2 regions of the Listeria sp. ILCC792 genome follow, and region 1 is predicted to be linked to the other one. Evidence: predicted binding sites of a transcription regulator. Region 1 holds the regulator's gene; the other holds the start of a gene.

Region 1 (12,698 bases):
CATGCTTTCAGGTGAAACAGCTGCTGGGGATTATCCAGTTGAATCCGTTCAAATGATGGCAAAAATCGCACTTCGCACTGAAGAAGCACTTATCGCGCAAGACAAATTTGCGCTTAAAATGCATGCTAATACGGATATGACTGAAGCAATTGGTCAAGCAGTAGGACACACTGCTCGTAATTTAGATGTTCAAACAATTGTTGCTGCGACACAAAGTGGTCATACCGCACGCATGATTTCGAAATACCGTCCAAAATCTCATATTTTAGCGGTCACATTTAACGAACATGTTTGTCGTGCATTGGCACTTTCATGGGGCGTATATGCGCGTCTAGCAGAACCAGTTCAAAATACAGATGATATGTTTGATCTTGCTGTTAAAGAATCCATTGCTTCTGGATTAGCACAACAAGGCGATTTAATCATCATCACAGCTGGTGTACCAGTAACTGAAAGTGGTACAACAAACTTGATGAAGATTCAACTAATCGGTGAAAAAGTCGTAAAAGGCCACGGAATCGGACGTAGTTCTGTAAGTGGAAAAGCGATTGTAGCGAAAACAAATGAAGAAGCGCTAGCTAAAGCTGAAGAAGGCGGAATTCTAGTTGTGAAGACAACAGATAAAGACATGATGGCAGCATTTGAGAAGAGTGCCGCAGTTATCGTCGAAGAAGGTGGTTTAACTAGCCATGCTGCTGTTGTAGGAATTAATTTAGGCATTCCAGTCGTTGTGGGTGCAAAAGATGCGACATCTTTAATCAATGACGGTGAAACTGTTACAGTTGACGCACGCCAAGGCAGCGTATATAACGGTAAAACAGCAACACACTAAAATGAAATAATCTAAAAATAACTAACAAAAGGGCTAAGACGCTAAGAGTGTCTTAGCCTTTTGTTTTTTTATCAAAGCAAAATGCGTTATAATAAAAATATGATTATCATTGGAGTTGATAGCTTGAAAAATGTATTTTTATATTGGATTTTATACGGCTTTGTTGAACTTCTTATTTATGTGTGGCTGTTTAAGGCAATTGGTTTTTGGCCGCTTGTTTTTGTTCAAATTGCTTCAACGACACTTGGCGTTTATATGTTTAAAAAAGTAGGGCGGAATATTTTTAGAAATATTCGTGATGGTCGAACGGTGGCGCCGTATTTGCTAGATACAATTTGTTTCTTTATTTCTGCGCTATTATTGACCATTCCGGGTATTTTAACAACGATTCTTGGTTTACTTCTTTTCATTCCTTTTATACGGAACCTCATAAAACCAAGGCTCGCGAAATGGTTTACGACTAAAAAACATAAAACAGACTACTATTTTGATATGTAAAAAGTGCGGGCTGTGAAAAGCTCGCTTCTTTTTGAAAAAACTTTAATAGTATTTTCTTATGTTGTTTTCAAAATAGGATAGGTTTGTTTTATACTATTTCTTCATTTTGTGCTATAATATTTTCTATCTTGTGTGTTTTCAAGGTAGCAAGAAGGGTGTCAAAAATGTTTACAGAAAGCATGCTATTTTTACTCTTATTTTTATTACTAGGGATTATCGCCAAAAACAACTCATTAATTATTGGCGTGGCGGTTGTCATTTTACTAAAACTTTTTGCGGGAAATACAAAGATTATGGAAGTGGTTCAAGCAAAAGGGATCAATTGGGGGGTTACCATTATTACGATTGCCATCTTGATTCCGATTGCGACAGGACAAATTGGCTTTAAAGACCTGATTGAATCGTTTAAGTCACCAGCTGGTTGGATTGGCTTATCGGCGGGTATCTTAGTATCCATTTTATCTAGAAAAGGTGTTAGTTATATGGCTGCGGATCCGCAAATTACGGTTTCGCTCGTTTTTGGGACGATATTAGCTGTTGTGTTATTTCGAGGCATTGCAGCTGGCCCTGTTATTGCGGCAGGGATTGCCTACATGGCCATGCAACTGGTTACTTTCTTTACAAAATAAGAAGCGTGAAGGAGGATTTCTATGACAGTTTCAAAAGGATTAGAAAATGTTTACGTAGCAGAAACGTCTATTAGTTCGATTATAGACGATACATTAAAATATGTGGGCTACTCGATTGATGATTTAGTCGAAAATAATGTGAGCTTTGAGGAAGTTGTTTACTTGCTCTGGCATCTTAGACTTCCGAATAAGGAAGAGTTGATTAAGTTTAAAGATGAAATTAATGAGCATATGGCTATATCTGACACGATTATTACGAGCTTACGCATGCAAAATCATCAAAAATTACACCCGATGAGTGTGCTCCGGACAACGGTTTCCATGCTGGGTGTGTTTGATACAGAATCGGAGCTTGATGACGGTGAGTCCATTTATAAAAAAGGGTTGCGTTTACAGGCGAAAATGCCGACAATTGTTGCTGCTTTTGCGCGCATTCGTAGAGGACTTGATCCAATTTCACCAAAGCCTGGGCTCAGTGTTGCAGCTAATTTCCTGTATATGATGACAGGGGAAGAAGCTGATCCTCTATCTGTTGAGGCGATGAATAAGGCGCTTGTGCTACACGCTGACCATGAATTTAACGCTTCAACTTTCACAGCGCGTGTTTGCGTCGCGACCTTATCAGATGTTTACTCTGGGGTTACTGCAGCGATTGGTGCTCTAAAAGGACCTCTCCACGGGGGAGCAAATGAACGAGTTTTTGATATGCTTGTAGAAATTGATAGTGCTTCTAGTAATGTGCGCGACTATATTCAATATAAAATCGATCAAAAACAAAAAATTATGGGCTTCGGGCACCGTGTTTACCGCGGCGGCGACCCACGTGCGAAACATTTAAAAGAAATGTCTGAGCGTCTTACAAAAGAAAAAAACGAGGAAAAATGGTTTGAACTGTCTAGCCAGGTAGAAGAAGCTGTTTGGGAATTAAAGCATTTGCGTCCAAACGTTGACTTTTATTCGGCGTCAGTCTATCATGCGCTTGGAATTGATGCAGATTTATTTACGCTTGTCTTCTCAGTAAGCCGAGTTTCAGGCTGGCTGGCACATATTTTTGAACAATATCGTGATAATCGCTTAATTCGCCCGCGTGCGATTTACGTAGGGCCAGAAGCGCGCGTTTATCAACCAATTGAAAAGAGAGTTTAAGGAGGAAAATGGAATGGCTGAAAAAATCACTGTACAAAATGGCGTTTTAAATACACCAAATGAACCGATTATCCCTTTTATTGAAGGAGACGGGACTGGACCAGATATTTGGCGTGCTGCACGTCGTGTCCTCGATGCTGCTGTCAAAGAAGCTTATGCAGGAACTCGTAAAATCGAATGGAAAGAAGTGCTTGCTGGTGAAAAAGCATTCGATCAAACAGGCGAATGGCTGCCACAAGAAACGCTTGACACAATTCGTGAATACTTCATTGCGATTAAAGGCCCACTTACAACACCAATTGGTGGCGGAATTCGTTCGTTAAACGTTGCACTTCGTCAAGAATTAGACTTATACGTTTGCCTTCGTCCAGTTCGCTATTTTAACGGTGTACCTTCGCCTGTTAAACGACCGGAGGACACTGATATGGTCATTTTCCGAGAAAATACGGAAGACATTTATGCAGGCATTGAGTTTAAAGAAGGTAGTGCAGAAGCTGAAAAACTCATTTCATTCTTAAAAGCTGAATTTGGCGTTGATAAAATTCGTTTTCCTGAAACGTCTGGAATTGGCGTTAAACCAGTTTCTAAAGAAGGGACTGAGCGCCTTGTTCGTGCGGCTATTGAATATGCGATTAGTGAAAAACGCGAGTCGGTGACACTTGTCCATAAAGGAAACATTATGAAATTTACCGAAGGGGCGTTTAAAAACTGGGGTTATGAGCTTGCTGAACGCGAGTTTAAGGATCAAGTGTTTACGTGGAATCAATACGACCGCATCAAGGAAGAGCACGGCGCGGCGGAAGCTGATAAACAACAAAAAGAAGCGCTTCAGGCAGGAAAAATTTTAATTAAAGATTCGATTGCGGATATTTTCTTGCAGCAAATTTTAACGCGTCCAGCTGAATTTGATGTTGTGGCGACAATGAACTTGAATGGTGATTACATTTCTGATGCGCTAGCTGCCCAAGTTGGTGGGATTGGAATTGCTCCTGGTGCGAATATTAATTACGACACAGGACATGCCATCTTTGAAGCAACACACGGGACGGCACCGAAATATGCTGGTTTAGATAAAGTAAATCCATCTTCTGTTATTCTTTCAGGGACACTTCTTTTAGAGCATATTGGCTGGGGAGAAGCGGCTAAGAAAATTACTGATTCCATGGAAAAAACCATTGCTAGCAAAACGGTCACATACGATTTCGCTCGTCTAATGGATGGCGCGACCGAAGTTAAATGTTCGGAATTTGCGGATGAATTAATTAAAAATCTATAAAAACGTACATTTTTACTGGGCTGTATTTTTGAAATGATAAAAAAACGTTCGGAAAAGTTGGAGATGATCTCCAGCTTTTTCTTTTAGCCAATATATATGGTAAAATGGTCATAAGTGAGAACTTGAATAGAAGGAGGTTTTCCTGTGAGTAAATTAGTATTAATCGACGGGAATAGTATTGCAAATCGCGCATTTTATGCGTTGCCATTATTAACAAATGACAAAGGAATTTATACGAATGCGGTGTATGGTTTTGCAATGATGTTAAACAATGTCATCGATAATGAAAAGCCTGACCATGTGTTAGTTGCTTTTGATGCAGGAAAAACAACTTTTCGGCATAAAACGTTTAAAGAATATAAAGGTGGACGACAAAAAACGCCAAGTGAACTTTCGGAACAATTTCCGTTTATTCGTGAGCTTTTAGATGCTTATGATATTCCACGTTATGAGCTAAAAGATTATGAAGCCGATGATATTATTGGCACGCTTGCAAAAAAAGCAGAAAGCGAAAATATGGAAACGGTTATCATTACAGGTGACCGGGATTTAACACAGCTTGCAAGCGAAAAAGTAACGGTTTATATTACTAAAAAAGGCATTACAGATATGGAAAAAAATACGCCGGAGACTTTGCAGGAAAAATATGGTCTTACACCGGAGCAAATTATTGACATGAAAGGTTTAATGGGGGATTCTTCGGATAATATTCCAGGGATTCCGGGCGTTGGGGAAAAAACGGCGCTTAAATTGCTGCATGAATTTGGTGGGACGGTCGAAGGCGTTTTAGCGCGTGCTGATGAAATTTCTGGCAAAAAGCTGAAAGAAAAAGTGCTAGACAATAAAGAGATGGCGATTTTAAGTAAGGAACTGGCGACAATTAATACGGATTCGCCGATTGAAACGTCGCTTGCTGATACGAAATACGCTGGATTCCAGGCGGACAAAGTAGTTCCATTTTTAAAGGAGATGGATTTTAAATCCATTTTGAAAAATTTTGATGATGAAGCAACCGAGAAACAGCCGCTTGCTGAAATTGAATTTGAAACGATAACTGCGTTTACGAGCGCGCATTATGCGGATAAGACGGCCCTTTACATTGAATTAGAAAATGAAAATTATCATACGGCTGGTTTTGTTGGTTTTGCCGTTCATTCGTCAAAAGGGACATTTTTCTTTAATGAAAAGACTGCTCAAGCGAGTGAAGCGTTTAAAAACTGGCTTTCCTCAGAAAAAAGTCAAAAGATTGTGTACGACGCGAAAAAAACAAAGGTGGCGGCGAGTCGTCTTGGAATTCTCTCGGAAGGGCTGACTTTCGATATTATGCTTGCTTCGTATTTGCTTAATCCGTCAGACAACATTGATGATTTTGCGAGCGTTGTGGTGCGCCATGATTATGATAATGTGCAAACGGACGAGGCGATTTACGGTAAAGGGGCTAAGCGCGCTATTCCGGAAGAAGAAATTGTTGCAAAACATTTAGCTTATAAGGCGGTTGCTACATTTGAGCTTGAAAAGCCGCTCATTCGTGAACTTGAAAACAATGAACAATTAGCGCTTATGACTGAACTAGAACTGCCGCTTTCAATTGTTTTGGCAGACATGGAAATGCAGGGCGTTCGTGTGGATTCGAAGCGATTGCTGGAAATGAAGGCGGAGCTTTCCGAACGAATTGCGACGCTTGAAAAATCGATTCATTCGCTCGCTGGTTATGAATTTAATATTAATTCACCGAAACAACTTGGTGTCGTTTTATTTGAAAAGCTGAATTTGCCTGTTATTAAGAAAACTAAAACGGGTTATTCAACCGCTGCTGATGTTTTGGAAGCTTTATCTGGCAGTCATGCGATTATCGATGAAATTTTAGTGTATCGCCAGCTTGGAAAAATTCAGTCAACTTATATTGAAGGCTTGCTAAAAGTGATCGACAAGGAAACGCAAAAGGTGCACACGCGTTTCAATCAGACTTTAGCTCAAACGGGTCGTTTAAGCTCGGTGGATCCGAATCTTCAAAATATCCCAATTCGTCTGGAGGAAGGGCGGAAAATTCGACAGGCGTTTGTGCCGAGTGTCGCGGGTTGGAAGATTTTTTCGGCCGATTATTCGCAGGTGGAACTTCGTGTATTGGCACATATTTCGGGTGATGAGAACTTAATTTATGCCTTCCAGCATGACTACGATATTCATACGAAAACGGCGATGGACGTTTTTCATGTGAGTGAGGGCGAAGTGGATTCGCTCATGCGTCGGCAAGCGAAGGCGGTTAATTTTGGGATTGTTTACGGGATTAGCGATTATGGTTTGTCACAAAATCTTGGGATTACGCGAAAAGAAGCGAAGGATTTTATTGACCGCTATTTTGCGAGCTATCCTGATGTGCAAGAATACATGCATTCTATCGTACGTTTTGCAAAAGAAAAAGGATACGTGGAAACGATTTTACATCGCAGACGCTACATTCCTGAAATTACGAGTCGAAACTTCAATGTTCGTAGTTTTGCTGAACGGACGGCGATGAATACGCCTATTCAAGGTAGTGCTGCTGATATTATTAAAAAAGCGATGATTTTGATGCAAGATCGTTTAGAGAAAGAGAAATTAGAAGCGCGCTTACTACTTCAAGTGCATGATGAACTGATTTTTGAAGCTCCTGAACACGAAATTGAGATTTTAGAAAAAATCGTTCCGGATGTTATGGAAAATGCAGCTCTGTTAAACGTTCCGCTAAAAGTGGATACGGCATTTGGAAACACTTGGTATGACGCGAAGTAAGGAGCTATTATGCCAGAATTACCAGAAGTTGAAAACGTTCGAAGTACACTTTCAGACCTTATTATCTCGAAAAAAATCGACCAAGTGACGGTAAATGTAACGAAAATGATTGTACAGCCTGAAGCGGATGAATTCGTTCATTTGCTTGTGGGAGAAAAATTCGAAGCGGTCAGACGCCGTGGCAAATTTCTCATTTTTGATTTAACGAATTGTTCCATCTTGGCACATTTACGCATGGAAGGGAAATTTCGATTGCATCACGAAACCGATGAAGTTTCGAAGCATACGCATGTTATTTTCCATTTTACTGATCAAACGGAATTGCGCTTTTTAGATGTTCGTAAATTTGGCACGCTTGAACTGATTGAAAAATTTGGTGAAGCAAAAACGCGTTCCATTCAAAAATTGGGTCCTGAACCGCTTGATGCGCAGTTTTTGAAAGCGCCATTTGCGGCTGGCTTAAAGAAAACAACACGTGCGATTAAAACTGTGCTTTTAGACCAAAAGTTAGTTGCAGGGGTTGGAAATATTTACGCGGACGAAATTTGTTTTATGGCGAAAGTGATGCCAACTCGGCCGGCGAATTCCTTGACAAATACTGAAATTACGCGCATTTATGAGGCGACAAAAACGATTATGGCAGAGGCTGTTGAACTGGGCGGCTCCACGATTCGCACCTATGTGAATTCAGAAGGAAAACTCGGTCGTTATCAGGAAAAACTGTTTGTGTATGGTCAAAGCGGCGAGCCTTGCCCGATTTGCGGGACGGAAATTGAAAAAATAAAATTAAATGGACGCGGGACGCATTTTTGTCCAAAATGCCAAAAGTAGGTGGAAATGATGGGAATGACAATCGGACTTACGGGAAGCATTGCAACGGGAAAATCGACGGTTAGCAAAATGCTGCAAGATGCTGGTGTTCCAGTGGTTGATGCGGATATTTCAGCGCGCGAAGTCGTCATGCCGGGTACAACTGGGCTCAAGCAAATTGCTGAGGCTTTTGGGACGGATATTTTACAAGCAGATGGGACGCTTAATCGCGCCAAACTTGGCGAAATCATTTTTGAAGACGCGGCGAAACGAGAATTGCTGAATCAAATTGTCCATCCACTTGTACGTGCCGATATGCTCGCTAAACGACGAATCCTTTTTTCTAAAGGGGAAAAGTGGGTTGTGTTTGATATTCCGCTCTTGTTTGAAAGTAAATTGACAGATTTAGTCGATATTACGCTTGTCGTGGCAACGAGCGAAGAAACGCAGTTAGCGCGGCTCAAGAAACGCAATCATTTAACTGAAAAAGAAGCGCGGCTTAGAATAGAAAGTCAAATGCCCATCGCCGAAAAACGACTTTATGCAGATATCGTCATTGATAATGATGATTCGCTTGCTACAACAAGAAAACAAGTGGATGAGTTTTTACAGCGACTAAAGTCATGGTATAATGAATAAAAAAGAAATGAGTCTTAGGAGTTGAACGAATGAATGAAATGTCCTACGTGCAAATATAATGGTACACGTGTTGTGGATTCAAGACCAGCTGATGATGGAAACTCCATTCGTAGAAGACGTGAATGTGAGAAATGCGGTTTTCGTTTTACAACCTTTGAAAAAGTGGAAGAAAGTCCGCTTGTTGTCGTAAAGAAAGACGGGGCACGCGAGGAATTTGCTCGTGAGAAAGTGCGCCGTGGTCTAATTCGCGCTTGTGAAAAGCGTCCTGTTAGCATGGAACAACTAGAAGAAATTGTAACGGAAATTGAGCGCGAACTTCGAAATATCGGAGATAGCGAAGTTCCTTCTGACCTCATCGGCGAAAAAGTGATGAATAAACTTGCGAAGCTTGATGAAGTTGCCTATGTGCGCTTTGCTTCGGTATATCGTCAGTTTAAAGATATTAATGTGTTTGTAGATGAATTAAAAGAACTTATGGATAAAAATAAAAAAGGATGATAGCAGTTGAGTGAATTCTGGATGGAACTTAGACCCGTCGATGCTTATCGTGTCAAAATGAACGGCGTCATCACACATTTCGATCAAAAAGTGGCGACAATGCTTTATCAGCCGCTCATGGGCGCGAATTGTCTTGCTATTTATCAGACGCTTCTTGCTGAAGTCGAGGAGAATCGCTTGTGGAGCAAAGAACACGCGCATACACAACTTCTAAATATGCTTTCTTTAAGCTTAAAGGATTTTTTTGATGCGCGCATAAAACTTGAAGGTTTGGGACTCCTAAAAACCTACGTGCAGACAGAAAATGAAGACCGTCGTTATGTGTATGAAGTCTTGCCACCGCTAAGTCCTGCGCAATTCTTCAACGATGGTTTATTAAATATTTATTTGTATAGTAAAATCGGGGCGCGCCAGTACAACCGGCTACGTCAATTTTTTGCTGATGATGCCTTTCATGAGTCCGATTTTCAAGAAGTGACGCGTGCCTTCCAAGACGTGTTTGAAGCGTTTCGCTTGAATGAAGTGGCGAGTCCAGAAGTGGAAAACGAAGAGTTGTTTGCTAAAAATCGGCCGAAAGAAATTGAACTGGACGCGAAAAATTTTGATTTCAAGACGTTCTACCAAATTTTGTCGCCGAATTTAATTCGCCGTTCTGCCATCACAAAAGAAGTGGAGCAGACGATTTTAAATATGAATAGCATTTACGGCACCGCTGAAAAGGAAATGACGAGCTTTTTATATCGCGCATTAAATACAGACGGCTCCATCAATTGCGAACTTTTGCGGAAAATCATTCGGGACAGCTATCAAATTGAGCACCGCGCTCTGCCGACTTTGCAGACGAAGCAGGAAAATGTAGACGCAGCACCTCCGCTCGAAATGAATGACGAAACAGCGTTACAACTCTACCTTGAACGTGTGACCCCGTTCCAACTTTTAGTCGATATTGCGGACGGAGCAACGCCTGCTGAAACGGATTTACGCGTTGTCGAGGACGTGATGACACAACAAAATTTACCAGAACCCGTCATGAATGTGCTCATTGAATACGTCCTTTTACGGCTTGACCGCAAGCTTTCGAAGAACTACATGATGACGATTGCGGCTCATTGGAAGCGTAAAAATGTGAAGACGGCAAAGGAAGCAATGGAGCTGGCGCTTTCTGAACATGAGAAATATAAACGTTTGAAGGAAGAACCGGAAAATAACACAAAACGAAATCGTCATTTTTCCCAAAATAAAAGAAAAGAAGTGCTGCCAGATTGGTTCGATAAAGAAGAAACCAAACCAGCAGACAGTAAGCTCTCGGATAAAGAGAAAACAGCACTTGAAGAGCAAGTTCAAAAAATAAAAGAACAATTGAAAAGGTAGGTGAAACAAGTGGATAAAATCGAACGTACGCTAGGCCAGTTATTTGAAGGACGGGACTTTGAAAAGGAATACCAACAAGTGAAAGAACAAGTCCTGTCGTATGAACCTATTCGCGCATTTTTGGCGGAAAACAAGACGGATATTTCCGAACAAATGATCAATCAAAATATTTCTAACCTTTATGAATTTATGACGCAAGACCGAAATTTTAAAGAAAAGAAAGAAACGCTTATGCCTGGATACGCGCCAAAACTTGTTTTAAACGGTGAATTTATGACGGTGACATACTATCCAACACCAGAAAAAATCGAACAAGACAAGCGCCGTGCTGTAGAAAGACGGATTCGCTCGCTTTATATGCCGAAACAAGTTGTCGAAGCCTCGCTCGACCAATTTTACACAGATGAGGATGCGCGGCAATATGCGCTCGTGGAAGCTTTTAATTTTTTGAAAGAATATGAAGCTGATGCTGGCATGGTAAAAGGCTTATATATCCATGGTAGTTTTGGTACAGGAAAGTCCTATTTGCTAGGAGCCATTGCAAGAGAACTCGCGCTACGCGGCGTTTCGACAACGCTTGTTTATTTACCTGAGTTCATGCGTGAAATTAAGCAATCGATTTCCGATAATACCGTAGGCGAAAAAATCCAGTTTGCCAAAGAAACAGAAGTCCTTATGCTCGATGATATTGGGGCAGAAGCGATGACAGCTTGGACGCGCGATGAAGTGCTCGGCGCGATTTTACAATTCCGCATGCAAGAGCAACTGCCAACATTTTTCTCATCGAACTACAACATGGCACAACTCGAAAACCACCTTACTTTTTCACAAAACGGGATGGAAGAGCAGCTAAAAGCACGACGCATCATGGAGCGCATTCGCTTTTTAGCCAAAGAAATCGAATTGAACGGCACCAATCGCCGAAATTAAAATTTTTAAAGAAAAGCTTGCAAAAAAATTTCTTTATGCGTATAATGAGTACTAATAAATCACAAGTAATGATAAGGACAACCGCTTAATGGCATGTTTCAGAGATGGAGGGGTAGCTGAGAACCTCCTAACAGTAAATTAAGTTGGACCACCTTTGAACTTCTATCTGGAACGCTTAGCTAGTAAAGATAGACGATTCGCTCACGTTAACGGCGACAAGAGGGAGTAAGCTCGTCTTATTCCAAATCTTGGGTGGAACCACGAGTATACAAACTCGTCCCTTGTTTAGAGGGGCGAGTTTTTTTGTTGTTCTTTATTCATTAGTTGTAATCTAAATAAAGGAGTAGATCACATGAAAATTTCATTCCCAGATGGCGCAGTAAAAGAATTTGATAAGGGCGTTTCAACTGCAGACATCGCAGAATCAATCAGCCCAAGTCTTAAAAAGAAAGCATTAGCAGGAAAAATAAATGGCACATTGGTTGACTTAGTGACACCAATTGAAGAAGACGGGGCAATTGAAATTGTGACTCCTGACCACGCGGATGCGCTTGGCATTTTACGTCACAGCTCCGCTCACCTTTTAGCTCAAGCGGTAAAACGATTATATCCAGATGCTAAATTTGGCGTTGGACCAGCGATTGACACAGGATTTTACTATGACATTGATACAGACAGCGTGATTAGTGAAGAATCATTTGCTGCGATTGAAAAAGAAATGCAAAGTATTGTGCGCGAAAACTTACCTATTTCTCGCGAAGTGGTTTCTCGTGACGAAGCAATTAAACGGTTTAAGGCTATCAATGATCCTTATAAAATTGAATTAATTGATGCCATTCCTGAAGATGAGAACGTCACAATTTATACGCAAGGCGAGTTTTTCGACTTATGCCGCGGAATTCACGTGCCATCTACAGGCAAAATCCAAATTTTCAAATTGTTGAGTGTTGCTGGGGCATATTGGCGTGGTGACAGCAATAATAAAATGCTTCAACGGATTTACGGAACTGCCTTTTTCGATAAGAAAGACTTGGCGAACTTTTTAAAAATGCAAGAAGAAGCTCGTGAACGTGACCATCGTAAACTTGGAAAAGAGCTCGATTTATTTGCAAACTCAGCTGAAGTTGGTCAAGGGTTGCCACTATGGTTACCGAAAGGCGCAACAATTCGCCGCGTGATTGAGCGTTACATTGTAGATAAAGAAGAACGTTTAGGTTATAATCACGTCTACACTCCAGTAATGGCGAATGTTGAGTTGTATAAAACAAGTGGTCACTGGGATCACTATCATGAAGAT
Region 2 (12,698 bases), on a different contig from region 1:
CCGGCTTTCTTTATAAACGTTATCACTTTGAAGGAAAAGCAACACATGCTGGTTTCGACCCGTTCAGCGGCGTAAATGCCTATAGCATGTCCACAATGTTCAACGTCGCACTCGGGCTACTCAGACAGCAAGTTCGCGATGATCAGCTTGTCCGTTTTAATCCAATTTTGATGAATAGCAACATGTCGACAAACGTGATTCCAAACCGCGTTACTGTGGGAACCGATTTACGTACCAAGTCTATTGAATACATGCAGGAAACTGCTAAAAAGCTTGACCTCGCTGCAGAACATAGTGCGGCAGCCTTATCAGGAAATGTCAAAACAGAAACACAAATGGGCTACTTGCCTTTCGTTCAAGACACTTATTTAAATTCATTTGTCAAACACGCTTTTGATAAAAATGAAGAAATCACGGGCCTAATTGATGACCGCGGCGGAATTGCAGCTGCTGGTGACATTGGCGATTTAGCCTTTATGTTCCCGTGCATTCAAATCAGCTATGGTGGCTTCACAGGTGCCATTCACGGCGATGATTTCCGCATGATAGACGACCGCTTTGTGTTGGAACAATTCCCGCGTTTTGTGAGCCAAGTGTTCGAGGAAATGAACGGGCAATTAGACACGACGAAACTTTATAAACGTAGCTACAATGAATATGAAAAACTAATCCAATCAATCACAGACTAGGGAGGAAAACATGAAAAAAGGGTTTATTTATTTAATCGCAACTGTGCTCATCATTATTACAATCGCAGAAATGATTGGAATTAAGACACTCCAATTCGGCACAGTAACTGTCACTGTCTTGCCACTTGTTTTTGCCGTTGCCATCGGAATGATTTTCGGTATTCCATTTTTCCGAAAAGGCATCTTGAAGAAAATTTATAGCAAAGAAAATGTTGGCTTTTCCGGTCAATATTTAATCATTATTATGTTACCACTAATGGCGCGATACGGCGCCGATGTAGCCCCGCACATTAAAGAAATCCTAAGCATCGGCTGGGTATTCCTCTTGCAAGAATTAGGGAACCTAGGTACCGTTCTGCTCGGTCTCCCAGTAGCCATCATGCTCGGGTTGCGCCGCGAAGCAATCGGAGCAACACTAGGACTCGGTCGCGAAGGCGAACTGGCCTACATCTCGGAAAAATACACGCTAAATTCAGCAGAAGGACGCGGCGTATTATCCATCTATTTAATTGGAACCTTATTCGGCGCTATCTTCTTTAGTATTTTCGCACCATTCTTGCTTTCTCTAGGCTTTGACGTTCGAGCACTAGCCATGAGTTCAGGCGTTGGATCCGCTAGCATGATGACAGCCGCGTCCTCCACGCTCGCAGCCCAAGTTCCTGAACAAAGCTCAACCATACTATCTTATGCAGCAGCCAGCCAGCTCTTGACCAGTTTCTTAGGAACATATACCATGGTCTTCCTCGCTGTTCCGCTTCAAAGATTTATGTACCGCACCTTAACTCGAGGAGGCAAACAACATGCAAAATGAAACTCTTGGTAAAAAATATATCAAAATGGGCTTAATCCTTTTACTTAGCGTAGCACTTATTTTATTTACGCAAGGAATTAAATTATGGAAAAACCCTGACGGTACGCCAATCGTAACAAACACCCTAATTGGGCTAGCCGTTTTATGGTTATTTGCTTTCCTAGGTATTATCATATCTGATGTAATGAAAAGAGTGCCAGTTGGCTTCTTGCGTAACTTCCCCGTCCTCGGTTGGGTATCGCTAGTATCACTCATTTTCTGCCTAATCTCAGACTTCTTTGTAACTGCTATTTCAGCCGTTGATTTCCTATCCATTACAACGCCAATTTTAGCATTTGCAGGCATTTCCGTTGCCGACCATCTCGTTGACCTCTCCAAAACTTCTTGGAAAATTGGCATCGTTGCGGTTTTTGTTTTCATCGGAACCTACTTAGGCAGCGCCATTCTATCACAATTCGGCCTTTGGATTACAGGCTCACTATAAAGAACATAATAAAAAAAGTAGGCAAGACCATGGTCGTGGTCTTGCCTACTTTTTTTATTATTTTTGACGTCTTTCCGGGCTAGTCCAGACGCCTGTGCCAAATCCTAAAATAGTCTTCACTGCTGGAACGAATGTCATTAAAATGGTCACAGCGTTCATAATCCAGTAGAACAGTAAATAAAGCGGTGCAAACATAAAGTATTTCATTTTCTTCCCGCGGTCATCAATTAGTAGGGCGGCGAACAATTGGAGAGCGCCGGCTATCATTTCGAAGCAAACAAAGACGAAAGCGACAGCGAGCATGAGCCAGATTTGTGGGATGTCCCAGATGTACAGTAAATAGATGAAGCGAGCGACAAAAATGATACTCGAAATCCAAAAGAAGAAGGTCCACAAGATGCTTAGCGTTTGGTCAATGAATAGGGATGTTCGGCCGAGATTTTGAAACGGGTGGGACACTACCTTTTTGAAGTTTGTCAGCCACACTTCTGTCCCACCTTTTGCCCAGCGTTTGCGTTGTTTGTAAAGCATGTTTAAGGTTTCGGGCACTTCCATGAAAAAGATAATATCGGCGGCGAAAATCGATAGCCAGCCATTCATTTGGTGATCCCAAGCGATGCTAATGTCTTCTGTAGCGCGGTCTTGGCGAAACATGCCAACGTCCATTAGAGCGGCTTTTCGGTACATTGTGTTTGCCCCGCTATAGGCATAGATAACACCAAAAACGCTGCTTTGGGTCCGTTTAATAATGCCGACGATGCTTGAAAATTCGACGGTTTGAGACTTCCCAACGAGTGTTGAACGATTTTGCACGTCCATATTGGAGGTCACGGCGGCGATGTTTCTTCCGTCTTCACGGATAAAATAATTGACGTATTTCCATAAAGCATCTGGTTCGGGAACAGTGTCAGCGTCATTGCTTAAAATGAGTTCGCCTTTCGCAAAGCTTGTGCCAATGTTAAATGCGTGTGCCTTCCCTTTGTTTTTCTCGATTCTGACGACGCGTAAGTTGGGGTATTTATCCATTAGCCGTGCTAAAATTTCTGGCGTTGTGTCTGTGGAGCCGTCGTCTGTTACAAGCACTTCATAATTTTTGTAGTTTATTTTGTTCATTAAATATTCGATTGTATCCTCGATAACGATTTCTTCATTATGTGCTGGAACCATAATGGTTATAAATGGTTCTACTTCTGGCGGAATATTTGTCCAAGTTTCTTGCCTATATTTGAACAAATAAGAATAACAAAACGCTCCGAAAAACCAAGCAAGTCCTCCTAAAATAGGATAAGTAAGCAAAATAACAAAAAAGATGGTCATTGTCATATCTAAAACGGTATTTCCTGTATGAAAAAGACTTAAATTCATTTGAGTTCTACCCCTTTTTCTTTGTATAAATCACGGATTGTAGTTTCATCGATATTTTTTTCTTCAGGTATGGACACAAATTTTGCGGCCTCCCGTTCTGCTTTATCCCCAAATCGCTCTGTAAAAAATGCTTCTAATGTAGCTTCTCGTGTATTTGATTCAAATTCATCGTATGTAATTTCTTTTTGCAAGCGTTCTTCGAAATTTTTATTCGTTTTGTGTGTGAGAAATAAGAAATAAATGACAATAAAAATAATGGCTACTAATAAAAAGATGTCAAGTATTCGAAAAATCCGAATGGCTGTTTCAAAAGCGGCAAAAATAATGACGCGTTCCTTTAAAAATAAAATGGGAAACAACACTAAGCCGAATGGCAGAAAAAAGACTAGCCATGCTAAAATCGTGATGAGTATTTGGCGAACTTTTAAGCCCGTGTGCCCCGATTCAAAAAATTGATCTTCGATAAACTGCTCGTTCATTTCTTCTCTTGTCGCGTTCTCTTTCATGTGTGTCAACTCCTCTAAAAAGTTATTCTTCTCTCCATTCCCTTAATCATTATTTTGTAAGCATGATTTCATAAAACATTTGACTAAATTTAAACAAAAAACAGCAAAAAAATGTGTAAATTCCACATATTCATTCGTTTCATTCTTGTTATGATAATAAAAAAAAGGAGCTGATTGAATTGTTTACCGACAGAACTAAAGAGATTTTAGAAGACTTAAACTCTAATAAACTTGATAACTCATGGATAAATTTTGAAAAATTAGTTAAAAACTCAATTATTGATGGGAAACGCTTTTTAAATGAATTCATTGTGGTTCATGAAGGGACTGTGCATATGGAAAATAAAAATGCACAGATTCTTCATTTTTTCTCAAAAGGTGACGTCATTAACCAACAAGTGGCAGGTTTAAATTTAGAAAAAAATCTATTTTTAGTCTGCGATACAGATGTTGAGATTACTTTTGTTAACCGGGAATATTTTCTAAACTTCGCAACGAATAAACCTTCCTATATGGAATGGCTACTTGAGATGACTTTACTTAACAATATGAACTTGTACAATGAGCTTATTAAATATGACTTTTCTACAGAAGGTAGGGTTGTTTATACATTACAATATTTATGTGAAAAGTTAAACACAACTCGAAAAAATGACTATTTCGCTGTACCTTCTTTTATAAATAAGGTTAAACTCGCGAAATATGGGAATATTTCACGTAAACAACTTGATAAAATTTTAGAGTCGTTAATGCAAAAAGAGCTTGTACGAATCGAAAATAAAAGGTTTTTTGTAAAAGTCCCTTCATAAAGATTTCATTTAAAATTTTATTAATTATAATGCAATAAACAGTCATTCTTCACTTTTTTCTGTTATTATGATAGTATAAATTGTTGGGAGATGACGATATTATGAATCATAGCGAGCTGCTCAGTATGGTTGAGGATTTGAATCAAAGCAAGGTGTATCCTTCACACGTAGCATTCGAGACAATACAGAGAAATCAGACGCTTGAGATTCAAAAAATGGATACACATATAGTCATTATTTTGGAGGGTTGTTTCCATTTGGAAAATAAGACCTTTCAAATTTTACAATTCTTTGTTCCAGGTAATGTTATCCACCAATCTCCCTATAAAATGGGCGTGCATGATCAATTACGTCTTATTAGTGATAGTGAAACACAAGTTGCTTTTGTAAACCGAGAATTCTTTCTAAACTTTGCTTCAAATAAAATCGAATATATGGAATGGCTGCTAAATGCAGTTACGGAAAATTCTTCGGCATTTTGTTTTGAACTCATGAAATTTGATCTTCCCACTGATAAGCGCATCATTTATACGTTACAAACTTTCTGTCAAAAAGTGGAAGCTCCCGAAATAAACGGTTATTTTGAAATCCCTAGTTTTATTACAAAAACAATGTTGTCCAAATATGGTGGCGTTTCGCGCAAAACTTTGGACAAAATTCTTATAAACTTAGTCAATCAGAATTTATTAAAAAGAGAAGATGGCAATACTTTTGTAAAAAGTCATCTTTAACCATGAAAAAAGCTTGGTCATAGCGACCAAGCTTTTACTTATATAAAACAACTTTACCACTTGCCATTGATTTTTTTACATTGATAATTCGTTGATTGCTCGAACCACGGAAAGCTAAATTGGGGTCAAAAAGCTTTTGCTCGAAACGGCCATCAACGAGCACATCGACATAAGAAAGTAGCTCGAGTTTATCTTCTGATTCCTGCATCATTTCTTCCCACGTGTAGCCGGTCCATGACCAAATATCTTTTGAGTCGCCGAACTCCTCGCGAATTTTTTTACAAACCGTTAAACAAGTTTCCGTGTTTAGAAATGGTTCTCCGCCGAGAAGTGTTAAGCCTTGCACGGACTCATGCCGAACGTCGCGGACAATTTTTTCTAAAAGTTCCTCTGTAAACGGCACGCCGTATTGAAACGACTGCGCGGCTTTATTATAGCAACCTTCACAATGAAAAGGGCAACCAGATACATAAAGACTGCATCTGACGCCCTCCCCGTCCACAAAATTAAACGCTTTATAGTCCGCGATAAAACCGCGACTTAGTTTTTCAGATTGCCATTCTTTTGGCGCTGGATTATTCATCACGTAGCTCCATATGTTTCACACGCTTCGAAATTTCCACGTGACGCCCGTGAACCATCGGACGCTTCATCGGATTGCCCAAATAGCCACAAGTTCGCTTCACAACGTCCGCCTTTTCAGGATCTGTGTTTCCGCACTCTGGGCACTTAAACCCTTCTTCTGTTGGGGAAAACTCACCTTCAAATTCGCATTCATAACATTTATCAATTGGCGTATTTGTTCCGAGATAAGCAACTCGGTCGTAGGCATAGTCCCAAACAGCCTCTAACGCTTTGGTGTTGTGTACAATTTTTGGATACTCACAGTAATGAATGAAGCCACCTGAACAAAACTCTGGATATTCTTTTTCGAAATCAATTTTTTCAAACGGTGTAATTTTTTTGCGCACATCGAAATGGAATGAATTTTGATAGTATTCCTTATCGGTTATGTCTTTAATAACGCCATATTTTTCGCGGTCTAGGCGATTGAAACGGTCGGTCAAGCTTTCACTTGGTGTAGAGTAGACGCTAAACCAGTAACCGTATTCTGCTTTCCACTCGTCCGCGTATTCTTTCAAACTTTTCACGATGTCGAGCGTAAAGTTTTTCGCTTCGGAATTCGTTTCCCACTCGCCACCATAAAAAACGGTCGCCGCCTCATAAAGACCAATGTAGCCGATTGAAATGGTGGAACGCTCTTTGTTAAAGAGTTCGTCAACTGCATCGCCGTCTTGTAGTCGCTTCCCGAAAGCCCCGTATTTATATAAAATCGGCGCGTTTTCTGGGCGTGCCTCTCTGACACGATTTAAACGGAATAAAAGGGCATCTTTTACAGTTTGCATGCGCGCATGGAAAATATCCCAAAACTTCGTCTGGTCGCCGCCGCTTTGAATCGCGATTCGCGGAACATTAAGCGTGACAACGCCAAGATTATTTCGGCCGGCATTCACAAACTCGCCGTTTTCGTTCTTCCACGCTGGCAAAAACGAGCGACAGCCCATCGGAACTTTGAAGTCCCCCGTCAATTTCGTTAGCGTGTCGAAACTTAAAACGTCGGGATACATACGCTTAGCAGAACATTGTAACGCCAGTTGTTTAATATCATAATTAGGGTCGTTTTCCTCCAGATTCGTTCCTCTTTTTAACGAAAAGACAAGTTTTGGAAAAATCGCCGTGTGCTTATCTTTGCCGACTCCGCCAAGGCGAACAGTGAGAATCGCTTTTTGGATTTCGCGTGCGAACCAATCTTCCCCAAGACCAAAACCGAGCGTGACAAATGGCGTTTGACCATTGCTTGTATATAACGTGTTGATTTCATATTCCAAGCTTTGCATGGCATCATAAATGTCTTTGCGCGTTTTTTCTTCAACATATTCCTTTTGCTTGGAAGCAACAACCCACTCGCCCGCTTCCTTTTCATGTTTCGCATAGTTGCGCTTAGCATAACCCGCTAAAATTTCATCGATGCGGTCGACGGAGCAACCGCCGTATTGTGAGCTCGCCACATTCGCGATAATTTGCGCGATCTGCGCGGTCGCAGTTTGAATCGACTTCGGACTTTCCACATTCGCATTCCCAATTGTAAACCCTTTTTCAAGCATTCCTTTAATGTCAATTAAACAGCAGTTCGTCATCGCGTGGTACGGGCTGTAATCCAAATCGTGAAAATGAATATCTCCTTTTAAATGCGCGTTTGATACGTGTTTAGGCAGCATATATTTCAGCGCATAGCTTTTAGCAACCGCTCCAGCCGTTAAATCGCGTTGCGTATTAAATACAGTCGCGTCTTTATTCGCATTTTCGTTGACAACCGTCTTGTCTTTTTCAAGTAATTTTTGAACACTTTTCGTCATGTCGGTCACATTTTCACGTACAGCATCGCGGTCATGGCGGTATTCTATGTAGCTTCGTGCAACATCTGGATAAGCGGATTTCATCAGCGCATTTTCAACCGTATGCTGAATTTCATCAATCGTTAATTCCCCTTCACTTGGTAAAGAATTCACAATTTCAACCACAATATCATCTAAAAAAGCTTCATCCTCCACATGAATACTTTTCATTGATGCCAGCACTGCACTCCTAATTTTTATCAAATCGAAACTCGATTTTCGTCCATCTCGTTTGATAACAACTTGTTCTACAGCTTGCTCCATGTACATAACTCATTCCCCCGATTATCTTCAGTCTGTTTTTAAACAGTATTTCCCCACCGTTATAAAAACTATATCTTGTATCAGCAAAATAATCATAACACAATATAAAGTATCATTTAAAGTGATTTCCTAGATATTCGAAAAAAATAGGCCTTTAGTTCTTAATTTCACAAATATAAGTGCATGGCACCATGCTTTTCTAAAACAAGACATTCGTCCCTTTTCAAAAACACCCTTTTCTGCTCAGCTAACTTTTGTCAACATGCCCAAAAAATTCATTCGGCTTTTGTGCATGTTGCCATAGTTTTTGTAAAGCGTTTTCATTTACAATACAAGTAAGTTAAAAAGAAAGAGGCGAATAGAATGGCTCAATTATCTTTACAACATGTGTATAAAATTTATGATAATAAAGTAACGGCTGTATCAGACTTCAATTTGGAAATTGCGGACAAAGAATTTATCGTTTTCGTTGGTCCGTCTGGTTGCGGTAAATCCACAACACTTCGAATGATTGCTGGTCTTGAAGAAATTTCAAAAGGTGACTTTTATATTGATGGAAAAATGATGAATAACGTGGCACCAAAAGACCGCGACATCGCAATGGTTTTCCAAAACTACGCTTTATATCCACATATGACCGTTTACGATAACATGGCGTTTGGTCTTAAGCTTCGTAAAATGCCAAAAGCCGAAATTCAAACTCGTGTTGAAGATGCGGCCAAAATTTTAGGCCTAACCGAGTATTTAAAACGTAAGCCAAGCGCGCTTTCTGGTGGACAAAGACAACGTGTTGCCTTAGGTCGTGCGATTGTACGTGATGCAAAAGTCTTCCTAATGGATGAACCGCTATCAAACTTAGATGCTAAACTTCGTGTGCAAATGCGTGCGGAAATTACAAAACTACATCAAAAACTTGATACAACGATGATTTACGTTACCCATGACCAAACCGAAGCGATGACTATGGCGACTCGCATCGTTATTATGAAAGATGGTGTTATCCAACAAGTTGGTTCGCCAAAAGAAGTGTATGATCACCCTGTTAACATGTTCGTAGCTGGCTTTATTGGTAGCCCTGCGATGAACTTCTTTAGCGGTCGGATAGAAAATGGCCATTTCATTGGTGATGACTTCACCATCTCGATTCCAGAAGGCCAATTGAAAGTCTTAAAAGAAAAAGGCTATGACAATAAAGAAATCGTTTTCGGCATTCGTCCTGAAGATATTCACGATGAACCTCTAATGATTGAAGCTAATCCTGATTATGCCTTTGAAGCGAAAACAATTGTGGCTGAACTTACTGGTGCTGAATTCATGCTCCACAATCAAGTTGGCTCACACGAATTCGTAGCACGTGTTGATTCCCGTACAGATCACGTAAACGGCGAAACACTAACACTTGCTTTCGAAATGTCCAAAGCACACTTCTTCGACAAAGAATCTGAAATTGCATTAATTGACTAAGCTAATCCTCCCACTTCAATAAAAATAAGCGGTCGTCTAATTATAGACGACCGCTTATTCTATTTCTCAAAAGGAAATTTAATTCCCCATTGTTCCCTCACATTCGTCATAATTTGAATCACATCTTCAGTGAGTGCCATCGTTTGGCTTGCCCCGTTCGCAATGCTTTCTTCCATATCGAGGATTTCATAGGAGAGCGCTCTGTTTGAATCGCCGGCAGTCACAATTTCCTGATTGCCATTTGAATAGGTGATGCTTGCTTGGCTCGATCGCGGATACTCATCAATTGTGATAAAGCCTTTTTCGTAGGCGACGATGCCTCGTTTTGGCATTTTGGAACGGAATGTTAAACTTACAACCGCCATTTCCATTTTTTCATTACGCAAAATAATGCCTGATTGCTCGTCTACGCCCGTCTCATATTTTTTCACTGTCGTCAAAATTTCGGTTGGCGTTTCGTTCATAAAAAAGCGCGCAAACGACAAAGCATAAGTACCAATGTCAAGCAGCGCCCCGCCGCCAAGGTCTAAATTAAAAAAGCGATTAGTAGGATCATTCGGCTTCGCACTACCAAACGATGCCTGAATCATTTTAAGCTCCCCAAGTTTCCCCGAGTTCGCAATTTCTCTTAGTTTTTTATAAAGCGGCATGTGAAAAATCGTCATCGCCTCGGCAACAATCAAATTTTTCTCCGCCGCAACCGTTTGAACGGCAACGAGTTCCGCCGTATTTATCGTTATCGCCTTTTCGACTAATATATGTTTTCCGGCTTGCACAGCTTGCATCATAAATTCAAAATGATGCGAATTTGGCGTCGCAATGTACACAACATCAATATTTTCATCGGCAAAAAGCACATCAAAGTCGTCATAAACCGTTTGAATCCCGTATTCTGCAGCAAACGCTTCGCCTTTTTCCTTTTTGCGCGCTCCAACTGCATAAATAGTGCGCCCCATCTTTTGCATCGCGTCAGCAAATTGATGCGCGATTTCGCCTGGGCCAATGATTGCCCAGTTTAGCTCTGTCATTTCCATCATCCTTTCCCTATTCATATTCTAATTTATTATAGGCATGTTCGCTTTTCTTTGTCAAAAGTCTATACTTTGGTATAATATTTTAAAATGGGGGGAATGAAAATGTCTTTAAAATTAGTCATTCTAGGCGTTCTTGACTATCAAAATGTGCATCCTTATGACGTAAAGCGCTTTTTAAAGCACTACGATTGGAATTACTTATTCCAAATTAATGATGCTAAAATTTATTATGCTTTTGACTCACTTTTTAAAAATGACTACATTTCAGTCGCTAAAGTGGTTGAAAATGAAAAGACGCCGACAAAAACGGTGTATGCGATTACAGAAAAAGGGCGCGCCCAAATTGAAAAAGAGCTTTATAAACTATTTAAAAAAGATATTTTGTCGTATAAAACGCTTTACCCGGCGTTACTTTTCTCCGACTATGCCGATAAATACAAGCTTTTGTTCTATTTAAATGAACGAAAAAACGCGGTGTCCCGCGAGCTTGAATTGAGCCGCGAGCGGGCAGCGGACAAAACGGCCAATCCAGAAAACGCTGCCACTGCGCTAATTATTAAAAACGCGATTCAACATTTAAAAGCGGATGTGGATTTGCTTGATAATTGGATAGCGCGCATAGAAACCGGGACTTTTAATGGGAATATTCGCGAGGAAATGGCTGAATTTTTTGGGTAAAAACCTACTTTTAGAGATAGACTATAAAGGTTGCACTTTTCAATTGGAGAAAAGTGCAACCTTTTTGTGTGGGTACCTGTAACATTTCTTGGGTAAAGTAGTTGAAGGAAAAATCAGAAAATAGCATCAGTGATTATTTCTTCACAAATACCACTTCAATAAACTCATATTTTCTAGAAAAACTATTACATTTAATAAACATTCAAGAGGACTAGGCTAACTTAATGACCTGTCGCCAATCAGATAGTCAGATGCTTCTTCAGACAAATTCTTTTTCCCTAAAGGAAGCAATTCTTTCAATTCCTCTTCTGAAAACAACGCTCTGTTGTCAGGTACTTTAATTAGCAACTTTGGAAACTTTTTTATAAATTCTCTAACTTTCTCTTCCATGTTTCTAGATGGCCATTTTCCTGTTTCTGCATATATCATTACTTGATAAGCTTCTTCAGATGATTTGAATGCTTTTTCTGCAAGTTCTTTAGTTATTGAATAAGATACTACTTAATCGAACAGACCTTGTGGCCATTCAATCTTATACTTATCATCATTCTTGATTATTGCAAAACCGTTTCCTGGTATTATCTCTTCCATCAAAACATCACCTTTCTCGTTTAAATATCTCTGTCATTTTATATCCGTCGGAAGGAAGAAAAAGGGACTCACAAAATAGCTAGCACCTTGACTTATATCGAACAACTTGTCCATAATCCCATTATAGGAGTCCTTCATGACTGACTCTACTTATGAAAAAGCTTTAGATTGTTGCTTTTTCATTTATAACTTTCAGATCAGTTTAAAAGTTTATTAATAAGCAATTTAAAAATAAATCTTAGTGGTAATTTTTCTTCATTAGTCTGGCTTTCATAATCAAATCCTCAAGCGCTTCTTCCTCTTTATCAAAATTCACTATTATTCCCTGTAGTCCCGCTCGCTCATTTGTAGAAAAAACATGGTATACCCCATTTTCTTTTTGTAACACCACCTCAAATGGTTGCAAAGCATAATCATTATATAGATTTACAGGTAATTTTTCAGCACTAATAATATTTAGCAACTTCTTTTGTTCCTCCATTACTACACCCTCCTATAATATTTCTTTTACTAATCCTATTTTTTCTAAGATATCTACAGAGAAAGGGAATTGCCACTGAGTTCCCCCACCGTCCGAACCAAATCCAAGAGCAATTTCTCCAACTCCAGTTTTTACTTTACTCCAATTATTTCCATAATATATTTGTACATCATTATAAATTTTTATTTTTCAGGCTACTATTAGTACAATTATCTACATAACTCTTTATATCATTAAAATCGCCAGTTACTTGATAACGATGATACTTATTCACGTCTTCAATGAACGTCCAGTACGGCAAAAGCGCCGCGCTGGGCACGTTTCGAGACTTCCGT

Evidence for each region. Region 1 encodes NrdR, which represses ribonucleotide reductase genes. Its sites were predicted from a motif close to AACACNATATATNGTGTT; they were not measured.
Region 2: the regulator NrdR is predicted to act here: its motif matches at 8,212-8,229, upstream of nrdD (anaerobic ribonucleoside-triphosphate reductase).

The regions. Positions count from the first base shown of each region.
Region 1 covers NZ_FYBO01000001.1:373,634-386,331, forward strand. Annotated here, with positions in the region: gene pyk (pyruvate kinase) at 1-832, shown strand, start outside; gene CFS60_RS01805 (FxsA family protein) at 956-1,330, shown strand; gene CFS60_RS01810 (DUF441 domain-containing protein) at 1,495-1,959, shown strand; gene citZ (citrate synthase) at 1,981-3,105, shown strand; gene icd (NADP-dependent isocitrate dehydrogenase) at 3,119-4,381, shown strand; gene polA (DNA polymerase I) at 4,526-7,153, shown strand; gene mutM (DNA-formamidopyrimidine glycosylase) at 7,163-7,984, shown strand; gene coaE (dephospho-CoA kinase) at 7,994-8,602, shown strand; gene nrdR (transcriptional regulator NrdR) at 8,636-9,100, shown strand; gene CFS60_RS01845 (replication initiation and membrane attachment family protein) at 9,107-10,471, shown strand; gene dnaI (primosomal protein DnaI) at 10,481-11,401, shown strand; T-box leader at 11,461-11,686, shown strand; gene thrS (threonine--tRNA ligase) at 11,754-12,698, shown strand, end outside.
Region 2 covers NZ_FYBO01000012.1:81,461-94,158, forward strand. Annotated here, with positions in the region: gene CFS60_RS11865 (M20/M25/M40 family metallo-hydrolase) at 1-689, shown strand, start outside; gene CFS60_RS11870 (DUF3100 domain-containing protein) at 700-1,500, shown strand; gene CFS60_RS11875 (hypothetical protein) at 1,490-1,984, shown strand; gene CFS60_RS11880 (glycosyltransferase) at 2,042-3,349, opposite strand; gene CFS60_RS14100 (hypothetical protein) at 3,346-3,855, opposite strand; gene CFS60_RS11890 (Crp/Fnr family transcriptional regulator) at 4,035-4,664, shown strand; gene CFS60_RS11895 (Crp/Fnr family transcriptional regulator) at 4,922-5,395, shown strand; gene nrdG (anaerobic ribonucleoside-triphosphate reductase activating protein) at 5,430-5,978, opposite strand; gene nrdD (anaerobic ribonucleoside-triphosphate reductase) at 5,971-8,121, opposite strand; gene CFS60_RS11910 (ABC transporter ATP-binding protein) at 8,479-9,579, shown strand; gene CFS60_RS11915 (Gfo/Idh/MocA family protein) at 9,639-10,607, opposite strand; gene CFS60_RS11920 (PadR family transcriptional regulator) at 10,716-11,291, shown strand; gene CFS60_RS14105 (hypothetical protein) at 11,508-11,720, opposite strand; gene CFS60_RS11930 (Imm59 family immunity protein) at 12,121-12,363, opposite strand.